2 linked regions of the Kribbella sp. NBC_01245 genome follow. The protein of the gene in region 2 interacts with the protein of the main gene of each other region in a pairwise test. Links are inferred from orthologs where the notes say so. Each region holds a gene or a part of one and is shown on either strand. Other genes may lie near its edges. The genes, in order: OG394_RS28200 and dnaE.

Region 1 (13,694 bases), 3.7 Mb from region 2 along the record:
CGGCCGACCCGGCCGAGGAGCCGCCCGGGACAAGCTCGTGGTCCCACGGATTCAGGGTCGGGCCGCGATCGGTCCACCCCCAGGTCTGCCAGTCGGTCCCCGGGCCGGGCGTCGAGGTGAGTCCGACCGGCACGCAACCGGCGGCCACAAGCCGTTGCGCCTGCTCCGACGTCGTACCCTCCGTGCCCTTCAACGCCACCGGCACGCCGGCCAGCGGAAGCGAGGAGCGGCGCCGGTCGATCTCACGGGCAGTGGCCCGAGCCTCGTCCGCCCACACTTCACGAAAAGCGCGGACGGTGTCGTCGACCAGGGCGATCCGCCGAAGCGCGGCCTCGATGACCTCGGCGGCCGACAGTTCGCCGGTGGCTACCCCGCGGCCGATCGCCACGGCGCTCAGCTGCGGGTAGACCTCGTCGAGCATGGTCAGACCGACGGACCCTGGGCGTCCCGGGACGCGCTGGTCTGGGTGGGCGCGCGGTGTTGCATGCTCTCCGGCTTGCTGCCATCGGCTGCGCGGCCGTCGACGCCTCGGGAGGCACTGGCCGTGGCCGACGGCATACTCTCCATCGCGGCCACCTGCCCCTTGTCCAGATAGGGAACGGGCTGGCAGGTCCACGGAGTGTGGTTGGGATCGGAGTCCATCTTGACGGCCCGGTCCATCAGTACGGCCATCTCTACCGGGCCGATGCCGCCGGGCACCGGGGTGATGTACTGCGGGACGTTCTGAGCCGAGGGGTGGACGTCGCCGGCGATGCTGCCGTCGGCCTGCGGCATGAAGCCCGAGTCGACCACGAGCCGGTGATGGGGCTGGACCACGTCGTTGGTGAGTACGTGCGGATTGCCGGTGGCGGAGACGATGATGTCCGCGTTGCGCGCCTGGCGCAGGTCGTCGCCCGCGTCCAGGCTGGTGACCCGCAGGCCGTCCTGCTCCAGCAGGCGTACGACCCCGCTGCCGACGAATCCCTTGCCGCCGATGACGGCGATGCTCGGGTTGTCCTGGGCGAACGGGCGGACCACGCGGGCGATGCCTTCGGCGGTCGCGCACGCCTGCTGCTGGGAGCGCTCGCCCAGCAGGCCGTCGATGTCCTTCTCCGGCGCCATCCGCTGCACCATCGGCGCGAGGTGCGGGGGCGGCGGATACTGCACGATGATCGCCGACGTATTGGGATCGGCACTGCGTTCGTCGATCAGCCGGGCGAAGTCCGCCGCGCTGGTGCCGCCGGGCAGCACCTCGTGGTCGACCTGGTACCCGAGGTGGGAGAAGGCCTTCACCTTCTGCTCGGCCGAGACCCGCGAGGCCTCCATCCGGTGCTGCCACAGTTGGGGATCGGTCTCCTGCGCGGAGAAGCGGATCACCGAGACCCTCTTGTTCTGCGGCTCGATGACGGCCCGGTGCGGCGCTAGGTCGGCGCGGACCGACTTCAGGACGGCGCCTCCGGACAATGCGCGGGTGGCTGGCAGTGTCATCCCGGCCTCAGGCGACCGTGGCGAGGACGGCGGCCACCGGCTGAAGCCCCAGCGCCTGCTGCCAGGCTTCGGCCTCCGCGAACGGGAGCAGCCGTAGGTCGGTCAGGTCGCAGCTGAAGCGCTGCCCGTCGAATCGCACGGTGACCTCGGTCAGCGTCTCGGGCGCACCCGCCGCGTCGTACGACGAGAACTCCCCGTGCTGCGCCACCCAGACGATCGACAGCGGGTCGATCCCGTCGCCGAGTTGCCGGTACGCCGCGGTGGCGGCCCCGCCGAAGTCGGCGCTGAGCCCGAGCACGTCGGGGTTGCCCGCCAGTTCGGTCAGCACGATCACCGGCGCGGCCGACGGACGCTGGACCAAGCGGCCCAGGCAGTACGCCGAACCTCCGGCGGAATGCGGCCAGCGGATGATGGCGGACGGAATATTCTCGCTCACTCAGGGCCCTCCTAGGCGCAAGTCTGTCGCCCCGAGAGTACCGGCTGAGCGGGTCCGCGCTTGAGTGGATCTGGCAGAGTTGAGTGGAATGGACTCAACCTTGGGTACGTTATTCCAAGTGTCCTTAGCACTTCACGGAAAGGCCGGATGTACAGATGGATGTTCAGCGGTTGACGACGCTTGCCCGGGAAACCCTGTCGGTGGCGATCCGTCAGACCTCCTCGGCGGGTAACCCGACCGTGGAGCCGATTCACCTGCTCTCCGCCCTGCTGGCGCAGCCCGAGGGGACCACCGTCGGCCTGCTCGAGGCGGCCGGCGCGGATCTGGACGCCATCCGGCGCCGGACGGCCGAGCAGCTCGCGCGTCTGCCGAGGACCAGTGGCGGCAGCGTGCAGGCGCCGAGCCTGTCCCCGAAGACCAGCGACGTGCTGAACCAGGCCGAGCAGCGTGCGCTCGGGCTCGGCGACGAGTTCATCTCGACCGAGCACCTGCTGATCTCGCTCGCGACCGTCGATGGCCCGGCCAAGTCCGCGCTGGACGTGACCGCGGACGCGCTGCTGAAGGCGTTCGACGACGCCCGCGGCAACCGGCGGATCACGTCGCCGGAGGCCGAGGGCACCACCAAGACCCTGGAGAAGTACGGCGTCGACCTGACCGAGCGCGCTCGCGACGGCAAGCTCGACCCGGTGATCGGGCGGGACTCCGAGATCCGTCGCGTGGTGCAGGTGCTGTCGCGTCGTACCAAGAACAACCCGGTCCTGATCGGTGAGCCCGGCGTGGGTAAGACCGCCGTGGTGGAAGGCCTCGCGCAGCGGATAATCGCGGGCGATGTGCCGGAATCGCTGCGGGGTCGCCGGTTGATCAGCCTCGACCTCGGCGCGATGGTCGCCGGCGCGAAGTATCGCGGCGAGTTCGAGGAGCGCCTGAAGGCCGTACTGACCGAGATCAAGGAGTCGAACGGCCAGATCATCACGTTCATCGACGAGCTGCACACGGTCGTCGGCGCGGGCGCGTCCGGCGAAGGCGCGATGGACGCCGGCAACATGCTGAAGCCGATGCTGGCCCGTGGTGAGCTGCGCATGATCGGCGCCACCACGCTCGACGAGTACCGGACCCGGATCGAGAAGGACCCGGCCCTGGAGCGGCGGTTCCAGCAGGTCTTCGTCGGTGAGCCCAGCGTGGAGGACTCGATCGCGATCCTGCGCGGTCTGAAGGAGCGCTACGAGGCGCACCACAAGGTCGCCATCTCCGACTCGGCCCTGGTCGCCGCCGCGATCCTGTCGAACCGCTACATCAGCGGTCGCCAGCTGCCCGACAAGGCGATCGACCTGGTCGACGAGGCGGCCTCGCGGCTGCGGATGGAGATCGACTCGTCCCCGGTCGAGATCGACTCGCTGCGGCGTAGCGTCGACCGGCTGAAGATGGAGGAGCTCGCGCTGTCCCGCGAGGAAGACCCGTCCAGCCGGGACCGGCTGGCCCGGTTGCGCGCGGATCTGGCCGATCGCGAGGAAGAGCTGCGGGCGCTGGAAGCCCGGTGGGAGAAGGAGAAGTCCGGGCTGAACCGGGTCGGTGAGGTCAAGGAGCGCATCGACGAGCTGCGCGGTCAGGCCGAGCGGGCCCAGCGCGATGGCGACCTCGAGACGGCTGCCCGCATCCTGTACGGCGAGCTGCCCGAGCTGAGCAAAGAGCTTGAAGCCCTGGCCACCGCCGAGCCGGTGGAAGCAGGCCCGGATGCGATGGTGCACGACGAGGTCAGCCCGACCGAGATCGCCGAGGTGATCGCGATGTGGACGGGTATTCCGACCGGCCGGCTGCTCGAGGGCGAGACCGGCAAGCTGCTCCGGATGGAGGACGAACTGGCCTCCCGGCTGATCGGCCAGCGGACCGCGGTCAAGGCCGTCAGCGACGCCGTACGACGGGCGCGCGCGGGCATTTCCGACCCGGATCGCCCGACCGGCAGCTTCCTGTTCCTCGGTCCGACCGGTGTCGGTAAGACCGAACTGGCCAAGGCTCTGGCGGACTTCCTCTTCGACGACGAGCGGGCGATGGTCCGGATCGACATGTCGGAGTACGGCGAGAAGCACAGCGTGTCGAGGCTTGTCGGTGCGCCTCCGGGTTATGTCGGTTACGAGGAAGGTGGCCAGCTGACGGAGGCCGTGCGGCGGCGTCCGTACTCGGTGATCCTGCTGGACGAGGTGGAGAAGGCGCATCCCGAGGTCTTCGACATCCTGCTGCAGGTCCTCGACGACGGCCGGCTGACCGATGGGCAGGGGCGGACGGTCGACTTCCGCAACGTCATCCTGATCCTGACCAGCAATCTCGGCTCGTCGTACCTGGCCGATATGTCGCTCGACGACAACGTCAAACGTGACCAGGTGATGACGGTGGTGCGGCAGTCGTTCAAGCCTGAGTTCATCAACCGGCTGGACGAGATCGTGCTGTTCGACGCGCTCGGCAGCGAGGAGCTGACGCAGATCGTCGGCCTGCAGATCAAGGCGCTGCAGCGTCGGCTGGCCGATCGCCGGATCACGTTGGACGTCGAGGAGGGTGCGATGGAGTGGCTGGCTCTGACCGGCTATGACCCGGTGTACGGCGCGCGGCCGCTGCGGCGGCTGGTGCAGTCGGCCATTGGTGACGAGCTGGCCCGCGGTCTGCTGGCCGGAACGATTCGCGATGGCGACACGGTCAAGGTCAGCCTGAATGAGGGCAAGGACGCCCTTGATGTCCAAGCCGCTCAGGGTTGATCTGGGATCATCGTCGGAGAGGGCACAACTCGTGTCCTTTGGAAGGACAGACGCTTCATGAGTGACCAGCACGGTCCACCCGAGTCCAGCCAGCCGCCGCCGGAGCGGCCGGGACCTTATCAAGGTTCCGGCGTCTTCGGACCCGGCGCGGCTGGTGGTGCTGCCCCGGCCGGTGGTTCCGGCACGCCTGGCCATGGTGAGGCGTATCCCGGGGCTCAGCCGTTCGCGCCTGGTGGCGGCGGGCCCGCTGATGGGCCGGTGCCTGGCTCTGGTGCGCCCGGTGGGTTTGGGGCGCCTGGTGGTTATGGCGGGCACGGTGGCTTTGGCGGACCTGGCGGACCTGGCGGACCTGGTGGACCTGGCGGTTTTGGTGGGCCCGGTGGGCAGCCGGGGTGGCCGGCGCCGGGGCAGCAGGCGGGTTGGCCGGGCGGGCAGGTCGCGCGTAAGCCGCCGCGGCAGGTCGTTGTCGCGTCGATCATCTCGGTCGTGCTCGGGGTGATGTCGCTGCTGGGCGCGCTGGTGTCGATGACCACCGCGGGTGCCGGGATGGCCGAGACGCTGGGGCAGCCGGAGGCCGAGGGCATTCTGCCGCTGGTGTTCGCGATCTGCGGGTTGATCTACATCGTGCCCGCGATCTTCCTGCACCGGCGGGCGCGCTGGGCCCGGATCATGCTGATGGTGGTCGCCTCACTCGGCGTGCTGGGTGGGATCTTGTCCCTGCCGGCCAGCATCATCGGGATCGCGTTGCACGTCGGCATCCTGGTGATGATGACGCAGCAGCCGACGAAGGACTGGTTCGGGGTCAGGCGCTGATGGAGATCTGGGTCAATCCCGCCTGCTCTAAGTGCCGGGCCGCCACGGCCGCGCTCGACGAGGCCGGCATCGCTTATACGGTTCGCCGCTATCTGGACGATCCGCCGACCGCCGCCGAGCTCGCGGCCGTGGTCGAGCGGCTCGGCCTGGAGCCGTGGCACGTCGCCCGGCCCGATGGCCCTGCCGCCGACGCGATCAAGGCATTGCCGCGCGATGAGGCGAATCGGCAGGCCTGGCTGGAGCTGCTCGCGGCCAATCCGAAGCACATCCAGCGCCCGATCATCACCGCCGACGACGGCACCACCGCCATCGCCCGCACGCCCGAGGCGCTCAGCCCGTTCCTCTCAGGACCTGGCGACGGGGACGGCGCTGGGGTTGCGATTGCGCCGCCGATCTTCCGGCCTGGTCCGCGGTGAGCGGATGCCCGGCGGCAGGCTGAGCCGGCCCGATCGCCAGCGCATCGCGGCTCTGCTGGCGGACGGCCTCGGGTATTCCGAGATCGCGCGCGAGCTAGGCCGACCGACCTCCACGATCAGCCGCGAGGTCGCCCGGAACGGCGGCCCTGGCGACTACCAGGCCGATCGCGCACACCGGGCCACGGAACAGCGCGCACGTCGTACCAAGACAAGCCAGTTGCCGACGGCAACCACAGTCGTCGAGCCCGGCTACGGGCGGAATCCCCAAGCAGCACAGGATTTCCAGGAACAGCTAGCCGCGCTGATGGTGCAGACCGGCATGCCGCGAATGGCGGCCCGGGTGCTGTCGTGCCTGTTCACCACGGACGCGGGCAGTCTCACCTCCGCGGACCTGGTCGAGCGCCTGCGGGTCAGCCCTGCCTCGATCTCGAACGCGATCGGCTACCTGGAAGGGCTGGAGCTGATCCATCGCGAGCCCGATCCCGGCCGCAGGCGCGAGAAATACGTGATCTACGACGACGTGTGGCTCCGGACTTGGCAGGTCAGCGCCCGGCAGAACGCGATGTGGGCCGATACCGCCGAGCTTGGCGTCGAGGTTTTCGGCGCCGAAACCCCTGCCGGCGTAAGGCTCGAGGAGATGCGCCAGTTCATCGGCCGCCTCAGCGAGGACATGGCCGGCGGTCCGACCGAGGCCGCGATCAACGACGCCCTCACCGTGACCGCCGCGCTGATCCACGCCGGCAGACCACGCAGTACGGCGGAACTGGCCACCGCGCTGGATTGGCCGGACGAGCGGGTTACTCGGGCCCTGCGGGACGCCGACTACACCCCGGACCTGATCGACCCGATCGCGCTGCGGCGTACGGAATCCGGCGCGTATGCGATCGACGTCCGGCCCGAACGCCTCAGCGACGTACAGCGCGCTGCCCTTCGCGACAGCTGATCGCCTAGAGCTTGGCCAAGCGGGACAGGGCCTCGTCGATGACCTCGTCCTGCTTGCAGAAAGCCCAACGGACCAAGGGCCTTCCGGCTTCGACGTTGTCGTAGAAGACCTGGTGCGGGATGGCGACGACGCCGGTCTTCTCGGGCAGCATGCGGCAGAACTCGATGCCGTCGCTGAACCCGAGGGGTCGGACGTCGGTCGTCACGAAGTACGTGCCTTGGGGTTTGAACACCTCGAACCCCAACCCGGTCAGACCGTCGCAGAGGCGATCGCGTTTGCCCTGCATGGTGGCGCGAAACCCGTCGAAGTAGTCGTTGCCCAGGGCAAGAGCTCCGGCGATCGCAGGCTGGAACGGACCGCCCGAGACGTACGTGAGGAACTGCTTGGCCGTGGTCACCGCCGTCACTACCTCGGGCGTACCCGTCACCCAGCCGATCTTCCAGCCAGTCACCGAGAAGGTCTTGCCGGCACTGCCGATGCTGACCGTGCGCTCCGCCATGCCGTCGTACGACGCGAGCGGGATGTGCCGGCCGCCGTCGAAGACCAGGTGCTCGTAGACCTCGTCGGTGATGACGACCAGGTCGCGCTCGACGGCCAGTTCGGCGATCCCGCGCAGCTCGTCGTCGGTGAGGACCGTGCCCGTCGGGTTGTGCGGTGAGTTGATCAGCAACACCGTTGTACGGTCCGTCACGGCCGCCCGAAGCTCGTCCAGGTCCAGCCGGAAGTCAGGCGCGCGCAGTGTCACCGGGACGCGCTTGCCGCCGGCCATGGCGATACACGCCGCGTACGAGTCGTAGTACGGCTCGAGGGCGATTACCTCGTCCCCAGGCTCGACGTACGCCAGTAGCGCGGCAGCGATCGCTTCGGTGGCACCAGTCGTCACCAGGACCTGCGTGTCCGGGTCGTACTTCAGCCCGTAGAACCGGTCCTGGTGCGCAGCGATCGCCAGACGCAGTGCGGGGATTCCCCGACCCGGTGGGTACTGGTTGGCGCCACCGCGGATCGCCCGGATCGCGTCCTCCAGGATCGAGTCCGGGCCGTCCGTGTCGGGAAAACCCTGGCCGAGATTGACCGAGCCGGTACGCACGGCCAGGGCGGACATCTCCGCGAAGATCGTGGTGCCGAGACCATGCAGACGCTTAGCCATTTCACGCATGCCCTCGACCCTAGGGCATTACCAGGGACTAGGGGGTGGGGCAGGAACCACTACCGGCCGGTCGTCGCAGAGGGTCGGCCCGGTCGCACCTGTCGTCCAGTTGCCGTCATTGCTGTCACCGATCAGCCGTACGTCGAACTCGGGCGTGCCGTCGAACTGGAAGGTGCCGCAGTTATTGACGAAGGGCGCGCCGACGTTACGCGCGTCTACGTTCTCGAAGCTGGCCCAACCACCTACGCGGGCGTTGACGACGTTCGTGCCGGTGCCGTCGACCTTGACGTTGCGTACGACGACGTTGGTCACCTCGTACTGGTCCTTGACCGGCCAGTCGACCACGAACATGAACGCGTTGTACGTCGAGTCGAGGAAGCTCGAATCCGTGATCTCGATCCGGGCCTCCATATCCGACTGGAGCGCGTAGAGCCAGATCGCGCCGAGCCCGATGTTCCAGTTCAGATCGCGCGGTCCGCCGCGAACCGTGGTGTTGCGCGCGAAGACCAGCTTGCCCTCGAACGGCGTCGAGTTGAACCGCGACCCGGCCTGCAGCGTGCTGCCCTCGCGGATCGGGTCCGCCACCAGGTTGTCCGTGACGGCGTTGTCCCGGCCGCCGTAAATGGCGATGTTGTTGGCCAGCACCGGGGTCTGGACCGTGTTGTGGTCGTAGACGTTGTCGTGGTTGACCAGGCCCTGCTCGTTAGCCTCGGACCACATGGCCAGGCCGTCGTCACCACTGTTGCGGACGAAGTTGTTGGTCGCGCGGACGTGCGAGACGCCGAGGTGCAGGTTCATCCCGTCCGCGATCGAGTCGACGATGAGGTTGTCGCGGATGGTCAGCCCGCTCATCGGCCCGTCCAGCCAGATCCCGACCTTGGTGTGCCGGATGTACAGCCTTTCGATGGTCGAGCCGCCGCCGATCGCGCCACCGATACCGTTCACCTGGTCGGTGTCGATTCGCTCGCGCACGTCACTCTCGATCGCGAAGTCCGACAGGTGCACGTTGGTGCTGCCGCCCGCGTCGGCGTACTTGCCGTAGAAGCCGGGCGCGCTGTGGATCGACTTGTCGGGGGCGGGTGCCGGGAGTGGCAGCACCTTGCCCTTGATGATGGTCCACCAGTTGCCGGCGCCCTGGATCGTCACCCTGTCGACGACGATGTGCCGGTTGACCTGGAACGTGCCGGCGGGGATGAACACCTTCATTTTAAGGGCTTTCGCGACCGCGATGGTGCGTTCGATCGCGGGTGCCGCGTCGCGACGGCCGGTCGGGTCGGCGCCGAACGTCACCACGGAAAGCGAGTTCCGCGGCTGTTTCGCCGGTGCCTTCGCAAGCTCGAAGTCGGCCAGGTCGAGGACGTACCAGTCGGCCGGCGAATTCGCCGGGACCTTGAACCGGATCCGGTCGCCCGCCTGGTACGTCTTGCCGAGCAGCAGACGCTGCTCGTCGTAGAAGTGGTTCGGCCGGAACGGCTTCGCGACCGGATCCGGCTCGGGCTTCCACCAGCCCGGATGCGGATTGACATTCGGGTCGTTCGAGAACGGGTACATCCCGTACAGCCAGGCAAATTCCGAGGTCAGCGTCATCGTGTGCCGGTTCTTGCCGTTTATGAGTACGTCGAGCGGTGCCGTGATCCCGCCGCCTCCAACGGCGTCCGGGATGCTGTAGCGCAAGGTCAACGCGTTCGCCGGCCGCGAAAGCCTGAACTCGACGTACTGCCCCGCCTCGGCGAGCCTCACCGCCGTACGACCAGATGCCTCCGCGGGCAGCGTGTACGCCTCCCGACTCGGGCCGATCCGCTGGCCGTTGGTGACCGCGTTCTCGGCCTCTTGCTCAAGAAACGCGACGGTGGCGCCGCGTCCTTCCACCAGTGCCGGGTCCAGCCCTGCCCTGGTGATGACGGGCGCCGCCTCATTGGCCGACGCGGTGGTGGCGACACTGCTCACAACGGTCATCGCGAACACCGCGACAACGGCAATCCGACGGCTCCGGGACATGGGCGGCCCATCCCTCACACTCAAGGCGGCGCGCACTCACGCCCGCCTCCCGGACCCTACGCATCCCAACATCCCCGCGCAAGATCTCGACAGAGGTCGCGCAAGAAGTTCAGATCTTGGGTTCTGGGCGTAGGGCTCGGAGCCAGAGTTCGGTTTGGGCTATGTGGGCCGAGGCGGCGGTGGCGGCGGCTGCGGGGTCGCGGGTGGCGATGGCGGCGAGGATGGCTCGGTGGCCTCGGTCGCTGGTTTGTTTGATGGCGTTGAACTCGTCGCCTGGTTCGAAGATGCGGTAGTGACCGCCGCGCCCGCGGATGACGCCGGTCAGGGCGGTGACGGTCGGGTTGCCGCCGGCCTTGCAGATCGCGCCGTGGAATTCGGCATCGAGGGCCTGGATCTCCGCGGCGTCGGTGGTCGCCTCGAGCTGGTCGAGGATCGCGCCGAGCTGCGCCTCCAACTCCGGGTCCTGCCGAGCGGCTGCCGCGGCCGTCGCGTGCGACTCCAGCACCCGGCGAACCTCGAGCAGTTGCAGCACGCCCTCCAGTGGAATCAGCTCCACCGACAGCGAGAACCGGCTGATGATCTCCGCCGGATCCAGCGCCGACACGTACGTTCCGGATCCGTGCCGCGACTCGATCACCCCGAGCGCCGCCAACGAACGCGCCGCCTCGCGCAGCGAGCTCCGCGATACCCCGAGGCGGTCGCACAACTCGGGCTCGGGCGGGAACTGCTCGCCCGGCCCGATGGCGCCTGACGCGATCATCTGCCGCAGGCCGGCCAGGGCCTTGTCCGTCGCCGCCATCCGGTCCACCTCCCTCTCGAACCCCGTGAACACCTAGCTCGACGAGGGTAAGTCCTCAGACCACTATTGGTCACCTTGTGAACACATGGCTACCCAGGACGCCCAAATCTGGTTAGTGTGCTGAGACGGCTTCCAGATTCATCAGATGTCCGATGGGTTCCCCCGCACCCTGTGAGTCGTCCACCCGGAGGAGAACAACCATGCGGTACCAACCAGTGAAGTTACTCGCAGCACTGTCCGCCATGGCCGTCGCCTTGACCGCTTGTGGGCCCGGTCCGGCCGAGAAGGCCGCCGACGGCACCACCTTGCAGATGGTCGAGAGTCTGACCAACCCGACCCGTACGGCGCTCCTGAAGAAGCTGATCGGCGACTTCGAGACGGCGAACCCGGGGATCAAGGTCCAGTTGATCTCGCCCCCGACGAACCAGGCCGACCAGAAGATCCAGCAGATGCTGCAGTCCGGCAAGGGCGTAGACGTGCTGGAAGTGCGTGACTCGACTGTAGGCCCGTTCACCAGCAACAAGTGGATCTACGACATGGCGCCGGACCTGAAGGGTTGGGAGGGCCTCGACGCCCTGACGGCCAACGCGCTGAAGGTGGCGCAGCAGGGCGGCAAGTCGTACATGGTGCCCTACGGGTTCTACGGCCTCTCCTTGTTCTACCGGAAGGACCTGTCGCAGCAGGCCGGGTTCGCCGGTCCGCCGAAGAGCTGGACCGACATGGCCGAGCAGGCGAAGAAGATCAACGACCCGGGCAAGAACCGGTACGGCTACTCCTTCCGCGGCGGCAAGGGCGCGAGCGGTAACGCCGTAGCGGTCATCTCGGCGTACGTGATCGACGAGATCAACCGGGACAACGCGTTCAAGCTCACCAACGGCAAGACGATCTTCTCGTCGCCGAAGGCCGTTGACGCGCTCACGATGTACGTCGACCTGTTCAAGACCGCGTCGCCGCCTTCGTCGGTCAGCTGGGGCTATCCCGAGATGGTGCAGGGCTTCACGTCCGGTACGACTGGGTTCCTCTTGCAGGACCCGGAGGTCATCGCGACCGTCAAGGAGTCCAAGACGATCAAGGAAGACCAGTGGGGTACGGCGCCGCTTCCGGTCGGGCCTACGGGTAAGGCCGCGCAGCCGTTGGCCAACGCCGGTTGGGGTGTTGCCGAGGGCAGTACGCACAAGCCTGAGGCCGTGAAGCTGGTGAAGTTCCTGACGTCGGGTGACGCGGCTATGACGTTCTCCAAGGAGAACAGCCTCGTACCGATCCTCAAGAGCGCAGCGGACGACCCGTACTTCAAGGACGGCCCCTGGGCGTCGTACGTCGCTATGAACGAGTCACCCGAGACGTACATCGTGGTGACGCAGCCGCGCGGTGTCGCCTGGTCTACCGAGTGGGAGAACAAGGCCGACAGCGAAGTGCAGAAGCTGATCACTGGGAAGGCCCAGCCGGCAGAGATCCTCAAGGGCTGGGACGAGTACTGGACGAAGAAGTGGGCCGGTAACTGATCTATGGCCGCCACAAAATCCGTGTCCGGCCGGAAGCACTTCACCGGCCGGACCGGCTTGGTCCTGTTCGCGTTCATGCTGCCGGCGTTGGTGTTCGTCGGGCTCTTCACGTTCTACCCGTTGCTTCAGGGCGTCCAGATGGCCTTCAGGAACTACAACCTGAACGACCTGAGTGATACGTCGTGGGTGGGCCTGAAGAACTTCCAGACCCTCCTGGGCGACGAGATGTTCCGCGGCACCGTGTGGAACTCGATCGTCTGGGTGGTCGGCTCGCTGGTGCCGCAGTTCCTCATCGGGTTCACGATGGCGCTTTGGCTGCGGCGGAAATTCCGGTTCCGCGGTACGTACCAGGCGCTGGTGTTCTTCCCGTGGGCCGTGTCGGGCTTCCTGATCGGCATCCTGTTCCGCTGGATGTTCAACGGCGAGTTCGGCGTGGTCAACGACTTGCTGATGAAGACGCACCTGATCGACACACCCGTGCCCTGGCTGGCGGACGCCCGCTACGCGATGATCGCGGTCATCGTGGCGAACGTCTGGTATGGCGTGACGTTCTTCGCCATCATGATCCTGGCCGCGCTGCAATCCGTGCCGGACGAGCTGTACGAGGCGTCCGCGATCGATGGCGCCGGCAAGGTCCGCACGTTGTTCAGCATCACCATCCCGTCGATCCGGACGACGCTCGCGCTGACCGTGTTGCTGCGGGTGATCTGGATCTTCAACTCGCCCGAGCTGATCTTCGGCATGACCGGCGGTGGTCCCGCGAACGAGACGCACATCGTCACGTCGTACATGATCCAGGTGACGCAGGAAGGCGACTACGGCCGCGCTTCGGCGATGGGTCTGATGGTGGTCTTCGTCCTGATGGTCTTCGCGGTCTTCTATCTGATGGCCATCCGCCCTCGCGAGGTCAAGCGTCCCAGAAAGGTGGCCGCCGCATGATCCGGCACGAGTCGATCGCGGGCCGGATCGTCAAGTACGCCGGGCTCGGGCTGTGCCTGCTGATCACGGTCTTCCCGCTGTACTGGATCCTGGTCACGTCGTTCAAGGATCCGGGCACGATCTTCGCCTACCCGCTGCGATACTGGCCGGAGAAGTGGTCGCTGGACAACTACACCGGCCTATTCGAGCAGTCGAACTTCGCGGTCTACCTGGGCAACAGCTTGATCGTGTCGACCGTCGCGGCCGCCCTTGCGACGGTGGTGTCGCTGCTGTCGGCGTACGTGCTGGCGCGGTTCGAGTTCCGGTCCAAGGGTGCCGTGATGGGCGCCTTCCTGGTGACGCAGATGATCCCGGGCTTCATCGCCCTTGGCGCGCTGTACGTGCTGATGACGCGGATGTACCTCGTCGACAGCCGGTGGGGCCTGATGCTGGTGTACGTCGCGGTGTCGATCCCTTTGTGCACGGTGATGTTGCGCGGGTTCTTCGAGAA
Region 2 (14,759 bases):
GGCTGGGGCGGCGCCACCGGTCAGCGGCTTCTTCGTGGCGGTCGGGTCGCCGTAACCGACGCCCTTCAGCTCGACGTAGTCGCCGTCGAACCGCAGCGCCGCGGCGAAACTGCCAGAGGTGATCTTGAGATCGCCCTGCTTCAGCTCCTTGGCCGCCAGCGCCGCCATGCCCTCGCTGTCGATCCAGACCGACGCGAAGCCGGGTTCGCCGAGGTCGTCCATCGACTTCTTGAACTCGGCGTTGTTGGCGAGCGGGTTGTTCTTGCCGTCGGCAACGGCCTTGTCCGCGGCGGCCTGGTCCTCGGCCAGCAGCACGTAGTCACCGTTGAACGCCATGCCCGGCTTGTCGTCCGGGTCCTCGTCGGCGAACAGCTTCTCCAGGCCGGCCTTGGCCTTGCCCTCGTCCTTGACCTGGACGGCGACGATCGGCTCCGGGTCCTTGTCGGCACCCGGCACCGCGACTACGCCCGCGCGGTCGCCGAGCCAGGGGTCGATGTCCTTCTTGAAGTCGACGTCGGCCAGGTCGTCGCCCGACTCCTTCTTGATGAACTCGAACAGCTTCTGGCGCAGGTCGTCGTTGTCGCTGGTGATGCCGATTTCGTTCTTGACCGACGGGAACTTCATCATGAACCGCAGCGCCGCGACCTTCTGGCCCGCGCCCGGGTCGAGGTCTACGCGGGCATACGCGACGGCGTTGCCCGGCAGGACCGCCTCGGGCTGGTCACCGCCGCCGTTCAGCCTGCTGTACGCGAAGGCAGCACCGCCGCCCGCGACGATGAAAACGGCCAGGGCCGCGATGAGCGGGACGAGCTTGCTCCGGCGCTTCCGCGGCTCGGGCTGCCACTGCTGCATGTGCGGGCCGCCCGGACCACCCGGGCCGAAGCCGCCCTGCTCGACCTGTCCGTACGGCGTGCCGGAAGCGCCGCCGTACTGACCCGCTCCACCGGGCTGACCGTACTGCCCCGGACCATACTGCCCGGGCTGACCGCCGAACTGCCCCGGGCCGCCAGGCTGGCCGCCGTACTGGCCAGGCCCGCCGGGATGACTTGGTGCGCCGTACTGGCCGGGGCCGGGTTGGCCCGGACCGCCTTGTCCGTATGGCGGTTGGCCCGCGGGCGGACCGTAGGGCCCGGGCTGAACCGGACCGCCCGGACCGTAAGACCCAGGCTGGCCGGCAGGCGGACCATAAGGCCCGGCCTGGTTGGCACCGGGATACCCCGGGCCGGGTTGGCCGCCGTACGGCGGGTTGGTGTGGTCAGACATCGAGCCCCCTCGGATCGTCCGGCCGATCGCCGGGCCGGGTCAGGTTAGTGCATCCACGGCGTCTGCTCGGACGCAGGTGAGGCCGGTCCGGTTGCAGCCGCGGGCGGATCATTCCGCCAGGTCGTGGCCGCGATAACGGCGGCGACCAGAGCTGCCCCGACGATCCAGGATGCGAGGGGGGTCCAGCCATGCAGTTCGAGCGGTGCCGGCAGGAGGTCGCCTGGTTTGGCCGCCTCCAGCCTGGGGTCCAGCGGATCATGGCCGAGGAGCATACCGACGCCCCAGGCCACGCCGGAGCCGAGCGCTGAGCCGGCGACGACGATCGCGACCGCCCAGGGGCCATAGCGGTGCAACCACCAGAACAAGGCGCCGCCGATCACCAGGCCGGCGATGAATCCGATCGCGGTGAAGGTGCCGTCGGGGCCGAAGACCCGGGTCATCTCCTCCTCCCCCAGCGAGCCGCCATCAGCGTCGACCGAGTAGCGGGCGAGCGGTGCGTACTGCTGCCAGACCCAGCCGCCGATCGCGCCCACCACCAGAAAGACCGCGACGGTGACACTCAAGGCGCGGGCCCACGGCAATGAGGGCTCAGGGGCGACGGCCGGCTGGTAATAGGGCTGCGGATACGGCTGGGGATACTGACTCACCTCGCCAGTGTGACCCATCACCTGAGGCCTCCCCGAAGAAGCCCCATCAGCTGGCCAGGCAATGCGGACCGAGCAACGCCTTGAGATCCGCCATCAGCGAAGGCGTCGGCGTGACCCGGAACCGGTCGCCGATCCGCATCACCGTCGTCTTCTGCCGGGCCTGTAGGCGCAACTGCACCTCGGTCATCCCCGGGTGGGCCGACAGCACCTCGCGCAACTGCTCGACCACCGGCGGCGTACACCGGTTGACCGGCATCGAGATGACCACCGGACCGGACGGCCCCTCGGTCAGGTCGGGCACGGTGACGTCGGAGCCACTCAGCTCGACCCGGTCGTCGCGGCGCCGGATCCGGCCCTTCATCAAGATGATCGCGTCGTTGACCAGCACATGCGCGGCGAGCTGGTACGCCGAGGAGAACATCATCACCTCGATCGAACCTTCCAGGTCCTCCAGCGTGACGATCGCGTAGATATCGCCGCGTTTGTTGACCTTTCGCTGCACCGAGGTGACCAGACCGCCGATCGTGACCTGAGTCCCGTCGGGGCGCTCCTCGTCCGCGAGCAGCTGGCCGATCGTGCAGTCGGTGCCGTTGGTGAGCACGTGCTCGACGCCGAACAGCGGGTGGTCCGAGACGTACAGACCGAGCATGTCCCGCTCATGCGCGAGCTTGGTGGCCTTGTCCCACTCCTCGATCTCGGGCACCGTCACGGTCAGCCGGCTGCCGCCCTCACCGCTGTCGTCATCGCCCATGCTGAACAGGTCGAACTGCCCGTGCGCCTCGTTGCGTTTGAGGTCGATGGCCTCGTCGACCGCCTGCTCGTGCACGGCGACGACGGCCCGGCGGGCGTGGTTCATCGAGTCGAACGAGCCCGCCTTCGCCAGCGACTCGATGACGCGCTTGTTGCAGACCGGCAGCGGCACCTTGTCGATGAAGTCCACGAAATCGGTGAACCGGCCCTCGGACTCACGCGCCGACACGATCTCGGCCACCACGTTGACGCCGACGTTGCGGATCCCGGACAGGCCGAAGCGGATGTCGGTCCCGACCGGGGTGAAGTTGGAGTCGGACTCGTTGACGTCGGGCGGCAGCACCTTGATGCCCATCCGGCGGCATTCGTTCAGGTAGATGGCCATCTTGTCCTTGTCGTCCTTGACGGACGTCAGCACAGCGGCCATGTACTCCGCGGGGTAGTTCGCCTTCAGGTAGGCGGTCCAGTACGAAACCAGACCGTACGCCGCGGAGTGCGCCTTGTTGAACGCGTAGTCGGAGAAGGGCACCAGGACATCCCAGAGCGCCTTGATCGACTTCTCGGAGAACCCGTTCGCCTTCATGCCCTCGGAGAACCCGACGTACTCCGCGTCGAGCACCTCGCGCTTCTTCTTACCCATCGCCCGGCGGAGCAGATCCGCTTTACCCAGCGTGTAGCCGCCGAGTTTCTGCGCGATCTCCATCACCTGCTCCTGATACACGATCAGGCCGTACGTCGTGCCGAGAATGGGCTCCAGCGCTACCGCGAGCTCGTCGTGTGGGTAGCTGATCTCCTGCTGGTTGTTCTTCCTCAGCGCGTAGTTGGTGTGCGAGTTCGCACCCATGGGACCTGGCCGGTAGAGCGCGCCGACGGCGGAGATGTCCTCGAAGTTGTCGGGTTTCATCAACCGCAGCAGCGCCCGCATCGGGCCGCCGTCGAACTGGAAGACCCCGAGCGTGTCACCGCGGCCGAGCAGCTCATAGGTCTTGGCGTCGTCAAGGGTCTCGCCGAGCGCGTCGAGGTCGAGCTCGATGCCGTGCGCCGCTTCCACGTTCTTGACGGCGTCGTCCATGATCGTCAGGTTGCGCAGACCCAGGAAGTCCATCTTGACCAGGCCGAGCGTCTCGCAGCTCGGGTAGTCGAACTGGGTGATGATCTGGCCGTCCTGCTCGCGGCGCATGATCGGGATCAGGTCGATCAGCGGCTCGCTGGACATGATCACGCCGGCCGCGTGCACACCCCACTGGCGCTTCAGGTTCTCCAGGCCGCGGGCGGTGTCGACGATCTTGCGCACATCGGCGTCGGACTCGTAGAGCGCGCGGAACTCGGTCGCCTCGCTGTACCGCTTGTGCGCGGAGTCGAAGATGCCGGACAACGGGATGTCCTTGCCCATCACCGCGGGCGGCATCGCCTTGGTGATCCGGTCACCCATCGCGAACGGATAGTCCAGCACCCGGCCGGCATCCTTGATCGCCTGCTTGGCCTTGATCGTGCCGTAGGTGACGATCATCGCGACCCGGTCGTCGCCGTACTTCTCGGTGACGTAGCGGATCACCTCGGGGCGGCGACGGTCGTCGAAGTCGATATCGAAGTCGGGCATCGACATGCGCTCCGGGTTCAGGAAGCGCTCGAAGATCAGACCGTGCCGGAGCGGGTCGAGGTCGGTGATGCGCATCGCGTAGGCGCACATCGAACCGGCACCGGAACCACGGCCCGGGCCGACCCGGATGCCCTGGTCCTTGGCCCAGTTGATGAAGTCGGCGACGACGAGGAAGTACCCCGCGTAGCCCTTCGAGACAATGACCTCGATCTCGTACTCGGCTTGCTTGCGGACGTGGTCCGGCACGCCGGCCGGGTAGCGCTTGTGCAGGCCGGTCTCCACCTCGGAGACGAACCAGGACTCCTCGTTGTGACCCTCCGGGCAGGGGAAGCGCGGCATGAACCGGCCCTCCCCCTCGGTGAAGGTGACGTTGCAGCGCTCGGCGATCAGCAGCGTGTTGTCACAGGCCTCGGGATGATCGCGGAACAGCTCGCGCATCGCGTCGGCGGGCTTCAGGTAGAACTCGTCCGCGTCGAACTTGAACCGCTTCGGGTCGGACAGCGTCGAGCCGGACTGCACGCACAGCAGGGCCGCGTGCGCGACCGAGTCACCCGGGTGCGTGTAGTGCAGGTCGTTGGTCGCGAGCAGCGGCAGGCCGAGGTCCTTCGCGAGCTTCAGCAGGTCGGTCTGGACGACTTTCTCCACCGGCAGCCCGTGGTCCATCAGCTCGCAGTAGAAGTTCTCCGCGCCGAAGATGTCCCGGAACTCCGCGGCCGCCGCGACGGCCTCCTTGTACTGCCCGAGGCGCAGCCGGGTCTGGACCTCGCCACCGGGACAGCCCGTGGTCGCGATCAGCCCATCGCCGTACGTCTGGAGCAGCTCGCGGTCCATCCGGGGTTTGAAGTAGTACCCCTCGAGGCTGGCGAGCGACGCCATCCGGAAGAGGTTGTGCATGCCGTTCGTGTTCTTGGCGAGCAGCGTCATGTGGGTATACGAACCACCACCCGAGACGTCGTCGCTGCTGTTACCGCCCTCGCTCCATTTCACCCGGCGGCGCTCGGTGCGGTGCGTCTGCGGGGTGAGGTAGGCCTCGACGCCGATGATCGGCTTCACGTCGTACTTCTGCGCGGTCTTCCAGAACTCATAGGCCCCGAAGACGAAGCCGTGGTCGGTGGTCGCGAGGCCGGGCATGCCCATCTGCTCGGCGGTCTTGAAGAGCTCGTTGATCCGTGCGGCGCCGTCCAGCATGGAGTACTCGGTGTGGTTGTGCAGATGCACGAAACTGTCGGCGGACGGCATGTCTGAGCAGACCTCCAGGGGACGCCGGTGAGCGGGAAGAACCTCACCCTAAACGGCGGCTAGGACAGTTTTTGAATCGCCTCTCCGAGCACCCCGAACACCGCCCGATATCCGGGCGCGTCAGACCACCTGACGGGATGAACCGGTGACCAGGAGCGCCTGGCCGTCGCGGAGAGTTAGGTGCGGTACGCCGGTTCGGCGGTAGAGGTCGACGATCGGGCGGACGAGATCGGTCTCGGGATGTCCCGGCGAGTCGACATGCGGCACGATCGCCTCGTCGATCAGCCCGAGGCCGTCCCACAGCACCTCGCCGTCAACGTCCGACACGGGGTCACACAGCTCGAGACCGCGCAGGCTCGGAGCCAATACGCAGGCGCCCGCGCTGTACCCGGCATAAACGATCGAGTCCGCCTCAAGCGCCGACTTAAGTAGTACGTCGAAACCGCTGCGAGCAAACGCCGTACGCAGGACGAAAACGTTCCCGCCGCGCACCCACACCCCGTCGTACCCCTGAAGGTCGACAGACGAGCGGAGGTCGAGCTCGACGCCGGTCAAACCAAGCCCGGCGAGATCCGCAAGCTCACGCTCGACCATCTCGGCCCGGAGCTCAGCCGGTACGGCGTCCAGGGCGTTCGCGATGACCGCCACCCGCGCGCGTTCACTCTTGAAGAGCGCGCGCAGGTGTTCGGGATGATCCCCCAGCCGGTACGACGAAAGGTAGAGCCGCATCTGCCTAGTAGGCGTCCGCGAGGGCTTCGAGGGCCTTCTCGATGTCGGACGGATAGGTCGAGCTGTATTCGACGTACTCCCCCGAACCCGGGTGCGTGAACCCGAGGCGCATGGCGTGCAGCCATTGTCGGGACAGGTTGAGGCGCTCCGCTAGGACCGGGTCGGCGCCGTACTGCGCGTCTCCGCAACACGGATGGCCGACGGCCGCCATGTGCACGCGAATCTGGTGGGTCCGGCCCGTTTCGAGGGTGATCTCGAGCAGCGTCGCGAAGCGGAATGCCTCGAGGGTTTCGTAGTGCGTGACGCTGGGCTTACCACCGGCGACCACGGCGAACTTGTAGTCGTGGTGGGGATGCCGGTCGATCGGGGCGTCGATGGTGCCGGTGAACGGGTCCGGGTGGCCCTGGACCAGCGCGTGGTAGATCTTCTTGACCGTGCGGTCCTTGAAGGCCTTCTTGAGCACGGTATAGCTGTGCTCGGTCTTCGCGACCACCATCAGGCCGGAGGTGCCGACGTCGAGGCGGTGCACGATGCCCTTGCGCTCGGCGGCACCACTGGTCGAGATGGCGAAACCGGCGCCGGCGAGATGGCCGATGACGGTCGGGCCGGTCCAGCCCGGGGACGGGTGGGCCGCGACTCCGACGGGCTTGTCGACGACCACGATCTCGTCGTCGTCATGCACGATGCGCAGGCCTTCGACCATCTCGGGCACGACCTGGATCTCGCCCGGAGGCGGCGGGATCTCGACGTCCAGCAGGGAGCCGGCAACGACCCGGGCCGACTTCATCGCGCTGGCGCCGTCGACCTGGACCAGGCCGGCGTCGATCATCTCGACCGCCTTGGTCCGCGAGAAACCGAACAGGCGGGACAGTGCGGCGTCGAGACGCTCACCAGCCAGACCGTCCGGCACGATCACTGTGCGCGAATCACTCACTGGTTGCCTTCCCTGCTCCGGACGATACTTCCCGGGTGCCGTCTAGCTTGATACCGCGCAATGTCTGCACGATCATCAGGATCGCGGCGGTTGTCACGGCCATGTCGGCCACGTTGAAGATCGCCCAATGCGGCAGCTGCAGGAAGTCGACCACATGCCCGTGGAACGGCGACGGCTCGCGGAAGATCCGGTCGATGATGTTGCCGACGGCACCCCCGAAGAGGAAACCGAAGGCCAGCGCCCAGCCGGTCGAGCCGAGCCGACGGGCCAGGTAGACCACGACCAGCGCAACGGTGATCTGGATGACCGCGATCACCGGGGTGTAGTCGCTACCGAGGCTGAAGGCGGCGCCGGGATTGCGGATCAGGTTCAGCCGGAGCAGCGATCCGATCATGTCGACCGGTTCGCCCGGCTCGAGGTTGTTCAGCGCGAGCACCTTGGTCAGCTGGTCCAGCCCGACCACGGCCAGGCCGATCAGGGCGAACAGCAGCGGTAGGCGGCGGCCGGCCGTGGGCTCCAAGGCCGGCGGCTCCGAAACCGTGGGCTCCTCGGACGACGACGCAGAACCGGCCGACGAGGTGTCGGCCGGTTCCGCGTCCTCCGGCTGCGCGCCCGGATCTAGCTCCGGGGCGTCACCGGGACTGGCTTCTGGTGTCTGACTCAGCGGCGTTCTTCGCGTTCTTTGCATGACACGCACAGTGTCGCACGCGGGAACGCCTGCAACCGACCCTTGCCGATCGGCTTGCCACAGCTCTCGCAGACCCCGTACGTCCCGTCTGCCAGCTTCGACAGGGCGTGCTCGATCTGCTCCAGCATGTTGCGCGCGTTGTTCGCCAGGTACATCTCGTTGTCGCGCTCCAAGGTGTTGGAGCCGACGTCGGCCGGGTCGTTACCGGCGCCGTCGCCACCGTCCCGGAACAGGCCGGCGATCTCCTGCTCGGCCGTGTTCATCTCCTCACGCAGGTGCTTGGCGTCGGCTTCCAGCTCACCGCGGATCTCGGCGATCTCCGCTGTCGTCCACGGGGCCTCGCTCGCTCCGACAGTGAGTTTGTCCGCTCCCTTGGCAGCTGCCTTGCCGGACGCCGGGGCCGCTGTCTTGTTCTCGCTAGTCTTCACTGCCACCCTTTTCGTCGGTGTTGCCTGGGCAGATGCCTTCTTGGCAGTTGTCGTGGCCTTGGCGTTCATGGCCTTAGCGGGGGTCTTGGCCGGCGCTTTCTTGGCCGGGGCCTTCTTAGCCGGGGCTTTCGCGGCCGGAGCCTTGGCGGCTGGGGCCTTGGTGGCCGCAGTCTTCTTGGCCGGGGCCTTCTTCGCCAGCGTTTTTTTGGCCGTGCCGGTCTCAGCGGATACCGCGGCCTTCTTCTTGACCACGGGCGTGCGTACGGGGGCGGACTTCTTCGGAGCCGATGTAGCCATAGCGACTACCCCCTGCAATCGTCGGGGACTGATGCGGACTGGTCGCAAGAATGTAGGGCACGCACGGTCCACGTACCAGCCCGACGCGCAGACCGTGGACATACGGTAGTCGGTTCTTCAACCACACTCGATGTTGTTTGCGTCATATGAGACGAGTTGTGACTTCGGGGAGTGACACAAACGGTTCAACTGTGCTACGCGCTGCTAACCGAGCAACTCGCTGAGACGATCCGCTGACGCACCGTCGACTTCGAGTAGTTTGTCCCGGCTCGTCGCGCCCCGCACCAACGTCACTGCCGACCGCCGTACGCCGAAGGCCGTAGCGACCGCTTCGAGCACGGCGCGAGTCGCCTGCCCCTCGACCGCCCGGGCGGCAACCGAGACGACCAGCGCGACACCGCCCGGTCCGTCGTACCGGCCGCCGACGCTGGTTCGCGATGTACCCGGCTTCACTCGTACCAAAACCCGCATCCCGAAAGTGTCTCAGTCCTCCGCGATGGGCCGGCCGTAGTCGACCGCCGCGAGGACTTCCGCGGATGCCGCGGCGCGGAACAGGGCGTCCGGCCGGGCGCCGAGCGCGTCGTTCACGGTCGAGAAGGCCAAGCGCAGCGCCACGAACACGGTGATCGCGACGACCTCCGCGTCCGTGAATCCGGCCTCCTTCAACTCCTGTACGTCGCCCTCGCTGGTGCCGTTCGCGTCGCGCGCCACCTTCCGGGCCCAGTTCGCCAGCGCCCGCTCGGACTCGGTCAGACCATCGTCGAGCCCCTCGATCACCCCGGCCGCGAGGTTGGGATCGGCCTCGAGACCGAGCTTTCGGCCCCAGGCCAGCGAGCAATACGAATCACCCAGCGTCGACGCCGTCGCGAGGACGAGGATCCCCTTCCGCCGTACGTCGAGGTTCGCGGCCTCGGCGCACTGCGCGAGCAGGCCGAACAACGCTTCGTGCGCGGCCGTCTGGTGCGCCCAGACACGGGTGATGTTCATGACCTGCCCGAGCTCGTTCACGTCATTTTGGTACATCGCGAGCGTCTCGGGCGAAGGTTCGGCCACGGGCCCGGGCAGGAATGCGGTCGCGGTCATCGGCTATCCGTTCAGGAGTTGGGTCAGGACTGGGTTGTCGATATCGGCTGCCATCAACGCGGCCGCGCCGAGCGCCGTACGGTCGCCTAGTCGGTGCTTGTGCAATTGCGCCCGTACGACCAGCTCGCGCATGTCGCAGCGGGCGGCGAGCGCGTCCAGCCGCGCCAATAACGGCAGAGCGCGGGCCGGTTCGTCCCGGTCGAGCGCGGTGGTGATCATCGTGTCGAGCACGTGAGCGTGGATCCACTGATAGCGATCCGGCCCACGGTTGGAACGCGTCGCGGCCTCGCCGAACCACTCGATCGCCCCGCGATGATCCCCGCGCAGGGTGCTGAGCAGGCCGAGCGCCCGCGCGGTCATGCCCTCCCAGCACGGATCGCCGAGTTGGCACGACTGGACCCACGCCTGCTCGAGATCATCCGCCGCCGCGTCGAGCCGTCCGTCGTACAGGTCGATCTCGGCCCGCAACGCCTCCGGCCAAGGCAGGAACGCGATCCACCGCTGCTCGTGTGCCAGCTCGATCGACCGCGCGACTACGGCGCCGGCCTGCGCGCGTTCGCCCCGGAGTAGGTGGGCCCGGCCGAGGATCGAGAGCGACCAAGCCTGCTGGCGCGAATCGCCTGCCGCGGTAGCCCGGTCGACCGAGTCCTCGAGATGCCGGAAGGCCGCCGGGTAATCGGCCCGGTCCGAGGCGTTCATCCCCCGCACCCCGAGTACGGCGGCCAGCTCGGCATCGGTCCGCGCGACGGCCTGCGCCTTCGCCAACCAGGCGTCGGCCGTCTTCCGCCGACCGGCATGGACCTCCACGAAACCGAGCAGCCGGTACGCCGTGACCAAGGCGGCGTCATCCCCGGCCTGAGTGGCGAGGTCGATCGCTTCGTGGAGGATGAGCGCGCCTTCCTCATCGCGCCCGCGGACGGAGTGGACGAGTGCGGCGCCTAGTGCCGCGAGCGTCCGTCCGTGCAGGGCGAGATCCTGGCAGCGGGCCGCCTCGGAAACGGCCCGGCGCAGGCACTCGACCCCGGCGTCGGCCGCGCCTGCCGCGATGGCAGCCCGGCCCGCCTCGAGCTGCCCGACCGCCGAGGCCCGGCCGCTGGCCAACGGTCCGGGGATCCGCATCTTCCCCCTCATCTCGCTGCTCGCCTCGGTGCTTGTCTTGGTGCTTGTCTTGGTGCCGGCCCCGGTGCTGGGCCTGGTCAGGGTGGCGGTTGGGGCGTTGGCCGCCTCGTGGAGGGCGAGCGAGGCCTCGATGCCGACCTCGACGCGGAGGATGTCCTGGCAGACGGCGACCTGCTTGAGCGCGGCATGCCGGTCGCCGGTCTGGGCCAGGCTGCGAACGAGCAGCTCGTGGTTCCCCTCCTCAAGCGGATTGCATGCCACCGCCCGGCTCGCATACGTCACGGCATCACTCGCCCGGCCGGCGGCGAGCAGCGCGACGGCCTTCTGATGCAGCCGGGCCTCGATCCGGGACGAGACCCGATGCCGCTCGACCAACAGCCAGGACTCGAACTCCAGGCTCGACGGGAGTTCCAGCCCTTCGAGCAGCTCACCCGTGGCCGAGAGCAGGTCGGCTTCGTCCTGCATGACGAGGAGTACGTCGACCGTGAGGTCCTCGCCGAAGTCGGTACTGACCGGATCTCCCCCGAGTACGCCTGGCACGCCGAGCGCCCGGCGCAACTCCGCCAAGGTCCAGCGCAGCGCGCCGAGCGGGTCCTCCGCGTCCGCGAAGAGCAGATCGGCCAGGTGCCGGCGGCTCGGCGGCCGATCCGCCAGCAGCAGATAGGCCAGCAGCGCCCAAGCCTTCCGCCCCCGCGGCGGCCGCATCACCTGACCGTCCCGCACGATGGCCGGCGGACCCAGTAAACGAATCGTCACCATGTTTCCAGCACTCCCCCCGAGCACATTGTGACGCCGATCCCCACTCCCGTCTGCCCCCTCGCCGACCTGCCCCTTGCCGACCATTTGGGACCTGCCCCCTGGCGACCTGCCCCTTGGCTACCTGCCCCTTGGCTACCTGCACCTCGGCGCCGGTCGGGCCGGTCGTTAGTGCCGGATGCCTACTGCCTCGAGGTACTCGCCGGGTGCGTACAGCGTCCCGTCGGTCGCCTTGTTGTACCGAGCTGCCACCTCGGTGAGGTCCGCCGCGAACTGCGCCCGCGGCGTCTCGTCGAGCGTTCCGGCGAGGCGGGTGATCGGGCCGTAGTACTGCGTGAACCACTCGGAGAAGTGCTCCGGCGAGTGGTAGCAGAACTCGAACGTACGACGCTTGAGCACCGTCCACTCGACCTTGTCGCCGAACAGCTCCGCCAAGCGCGCCTCCGTGCCCCACAGCATCGGCGACACCACCCCCGCAGGAGGCGGCGGCGCGTACTTGCCAATCACCTTGAACATCGCACCGACCAGGCTCTCGGGCGTCCAACTCGCGAGCGCGATCCTGCCGTTCGGACGGGTTACCCGAACGAGCTCGCTCGCGGCCCGGAACTGGTCCGGCGCGAACATCACGCCAACCGTGCTGAGACTCGCGTCGAACTCATGATCCTCGCAGGGGAGTTCCTCGGCATCGCCCTCAATGAAGGTGACCGGTAGGTGCTCTGCTTCCGCCCGCTCACGCCCTTGGGCCAGAAGATTTGCCGCGTAATCGACCCCTGTCGCGGTGGCAAACCGCCTAGCTGCAGACAAGGCGACATTCCCCTGACCACACGCGACATCGAGAACGTTCTCCCCCGCATGAACCTCCGCCGCCCCGACAAGCCTCTCGGCCATGATCTGCAAGGTGTTACCCACCCGCGGATAGTCGCCGGTCTCCCAACCCGCGCGCTGCTTGTCCTTGACCGCCTTGAAATCCACGGTGCCAGCTTCCATTTCCAGCATCTCCCCTCAATCCCCCACGACCGCACCCCCGCGGCCTCCCCACAACCTCCCCCACCCCCGTGTGACCCACCGTGTGACGCCCCACCCAACCTGTCAACCCCAAACCCCCACCCACCTAGCCCCACCCCGCTCACGCGACGTCCTCTCCCTGCTGCGCAGCCCCCTCCATGGCTGCGTTGATTCGTCTGCATCCGCTCGCCCCTTTCTGCGGCGGGTCCGTTTGGTCGCCTACGTAGGCGGGCGGATTCGGACGAATCAACGCTAATCGCCAGCCCGGTATCACCTTCGAACCGTGCTCTTCGGTGGGCACTCGTCCCCCTGAGTTCTTCCGAATTGTCAGGTGAACCCGGCCCGCGTCAAGGGCTCCATCGGCTACCGCCGACGCTAACGCGCCCTTGACCCGACCCGGGTCCACCAAGTGCGGCGGGCTATTCAGGGGGACGAGCGAAGTATGACCGCCTGCATCACGCCTCCCCATTCACAAATAGCCACCTAATTCCGTTCACGATTGGCCGGCTGATTCCGTTCGCGATGACCGACCGATTCCATTCACGGATGGCCGGCCAACGCCGTTCGCGGATTGCCGAGCGGTGCGGTCCTCGATGGCCGGGCGCTGCCCTTCACGAACGCCCGGGGTGACGCCACGCACGATTGGCCGGGCGATGCCGTCCGGTGGCGAGTGGCGCAATCCTCAGTGGTCGGGTGCCGCCGTGCACGGACGCCAGGGTGGTGCCGCGCTCGGTGGCCGGGTGGTGCCGTGTTCGGGTGGCGGGTTGGCGCGGAATGCTCTTGCCTGGCGAGGGGTAGCCATCGTGCGGGTGGCTTACCACCCCGGGTTGGCGGTTTCGAGGGGTCGTTGCAACACCGGGTTGGTTTCTAGGTGGTGAGTAGATCACGTAGGCGTTCGGCTGGGGTGTCCCAGTCGAGCGTTTTGCGTGGTCGCCCGTTGAGTTCTTGGGCGACGTGTTCGAGGTCTTCGGGTCCGTGGATGCTCAGGTCGGTGCCCTTGGGGAAGTACTGGCGCAGTAGTCCGTTGGTGTTTTCGTTGGTGCCGCGCTGCCAGGGGGAGTGCGGGTCGCAGAAGTAGACGGCCATGTCGGTGGCGATGGAGAACTGTTTGTGTTTGGCCATTTCGCAGCCCTGGTCCCAGGTCAGCGAGCCGCGCAGATGGCCGGGCAGGGTTTTCATCGTCGCGATGAGACCGTCGCGGACCTGTTCGGCGTCGTGGCCGCCGGGCAGGTGGACCAGCATCGTGTAGCGGGTGGTGCGTTCGACCAGGGTGGCGATCGCGGACCGGTTGTTCTCGCCCATGATCAGGTCGCCTTCCCAGTGGCCGGGAACCGCGCGATCGTCGGCCTCGGCGGGCCGCTCGGAGATCATGATCATCTCCTCGACGAACCGGTGCTGGCGCTGGCCGGGCTGGCGTTGTGGTTTGCGGCGGGTCCGTCCGGTGCGCAGCGCGGTCTGGACTTCGCGTTTGAGGCCGCCGCGGGCCTGGAAGTAGAGCGCCTTGTAGATCGTCTCGTGGCTCACGCGCATGCTCTCGTCGTCGGGGAAGTCCTTGACGAGCCTGTTCGAAATCTGCTCCGGCGACAACTTCCGCTCCAGACCCAGCTCGACCTGCTCACGCAACGCGGGATCGGTGACCAGCTTTGAGGTCTTGGGCCGGGCCCTGGCGGCCGCAGCGTCGCGGTGGGCTTGGTGGGGCAGGTAGGTTCCTTCAACACTGTGGGCGCGGATCTCACGAGAGACTGTGGACTTGTCCTTGCCGATGCCGGCCGCGATCGCGGTCAAGGTGAGTTTGTTGACCCGCCCATCGGCGATCGCCAGCCGCTGGTCCAGGCACAGGTAACGGTCGCTGATCACCGCGTCAGCTGATGGGGTCATGGAAGTGGAGTATCGGGTTGTGGTGCCGTAGTCCACGACCCGCCCATCGGGATAGACCCGCGTGTTGCCCACCCTGCGGACCCCGTGATGCCAGTCCCGCGCAGTACCCGGATGCACGCCCACCTCCTTGGCTGCGCGCGTGATGGACCAGCCCGCCTCCAGCAACTCCTCGAGGCGGACCCTGGCCTGGGTCTTGCGTTTCACGGCCCGCACCGCGGGAACCAGCCCGGCCACGACAAGGATCCGCCGGGCAGTGTCATGCCTCAACCCGCAGGCCGAACCCGCGCCAGTGATGTTCCCCGATTCCTTGAACACCGCGATGACCTGCTCCCGCAACGCATCA

Evidence for each region.
Region 1: the proteins of dnaE (region 2) and OG394_RS28200 interact in binary tests that used the Escherichia coli proteins (3 or more experiments, as listed by UniProt). The link is inferred for Kribbella sp. NBC_01245 from one-to-one orthologs.

What each region holds. Positions count from the first base shown.
Region 1 is NZ_CP108487.1:6,168,613-6,182,306, forward strand. Bases 5,900-8,880 are described here. They hold OG394_RS28200 (pyridoxal phosphate-dependent aminotransferase), read right to left. Parts: upstream 7,976-8,880; coding sequence 6,824-7,975; downstream 5,900-6,823. Other genes in these bases: OG394_RS28195 (GbsR/MarR family transcriptional regulator), read left to right, coding at 5,900-6,819; OG394_RS28205 (glycosyl hydrolase family 28-related protein), read right to left, coding at 7,994-8,880. Also shown: OG394_RS28165 (amidase), read right to left, coding at 1-421; OG394_RS28170 (bifunctional 5,10-methylenetetrahydrofolate dehydrogenase/5,10-methenyltetrahydrofolate cyclohydrolase), read right to left, coding at 424-1,467; OG394_RS28175 (hypothetical protein), read right to left, coding at 1,475-1,903; ATP-dependent chaperone ClpB, read left to right, coding at 2,059-4,647; OG394_RS28185 (hypothetical protein), read left to right, coding at 4,906-5,460; OG394_RS28190 (ArsC/Spx/MgsR family protein), read left to right, coding at 5,460-5,876; more of OG394_RS28195, read left to right, coding at 5,881-5,899; more of OG394_RS28205, read right to left, coding at 8,881-9,964; OG394_RS28210 (FadR/GntR family transcriptional regulator), read right to left, coding at 10,074-10,763; OG394_RS28215 (ABC transporter substrate-binding protein), read left to right, coding at 10,964-12,265; OG394_RS28220 (carbohydrate ABC transporter permease), read left to right, coding at 12,269-13,204; OG394_RS28225 (carbohydrate ABC transporter permease), read left to right, coding at 13,201-13,694. UniProt on the Escherichia coli protein: Shows aminotransferase activity with methionine and histidine as substrates, and to a lesser extent also with phenylalanine.
Region 2 is NZ_CP108487.1:2,430,657-2,445,415, forward strand. The notes cover bases 1,757-5,802. They hold dnaE (DNA polymerase III subunit alpha), read right to left. Parts: upstream 5,500-5,802; coding sequence 1,957-5,499; downstream 1,757-1,956. Other genes in these bases: OG394_RS10740 (hypothetical protein), read right to left, coding at 1,757-1,910; OG394_RS10750 (Type 1 glutamine amidotransferase-like domain-containing protein), read right to left, coding at 5,620-5,802. Also shown: OG394_RS10735 (DUF3352 domain-containing protein), read right to left, coding at 1-1,263; more of OG394_RS10740, read right to left, coding at 1,308-1,756; more of OG394_RS10750, read right to left, coding at 5,803-6,228; OG394_RS10755 (RluA family pseudouridine synthase), read right to left, coding at 6,233-7,162; lspA (signal peptidase II), read right to left, coding at 7,155-7,850; OG394_RS10765 (TraR/DksA family transcriptional regulator), read right to left, coding at 7,823-8,575; OG394_RS10770 (DUF167 domain-containing protein), read right to left, coding at 8,780-9,046; OG394_RS10775 (carboxymuconolactone decarboxylase family protein), read right to left, coding at 9,059-9,658; OG394_RS10780 (AfsR/SARP family transcriptional regulator), read right to left, coding at 9,662-11,536; OG394_RS10785 (class I SAM-dependent methyltransferase), read right to left, coding at 11,702-12,520; OG394_RS10790 (IS30 family transposase), read right to left, coding at 13,406-14,560. UniProt on the Escherichia coli protein: DNA polymerase III is a complex, multichain enzyme responsible for most of the replicative synthesis in bacteria. This DNA polymerase also exhibits 3' to 5' exonuclease activity. The alpha chain is the DNA polymerase catalytic subunit.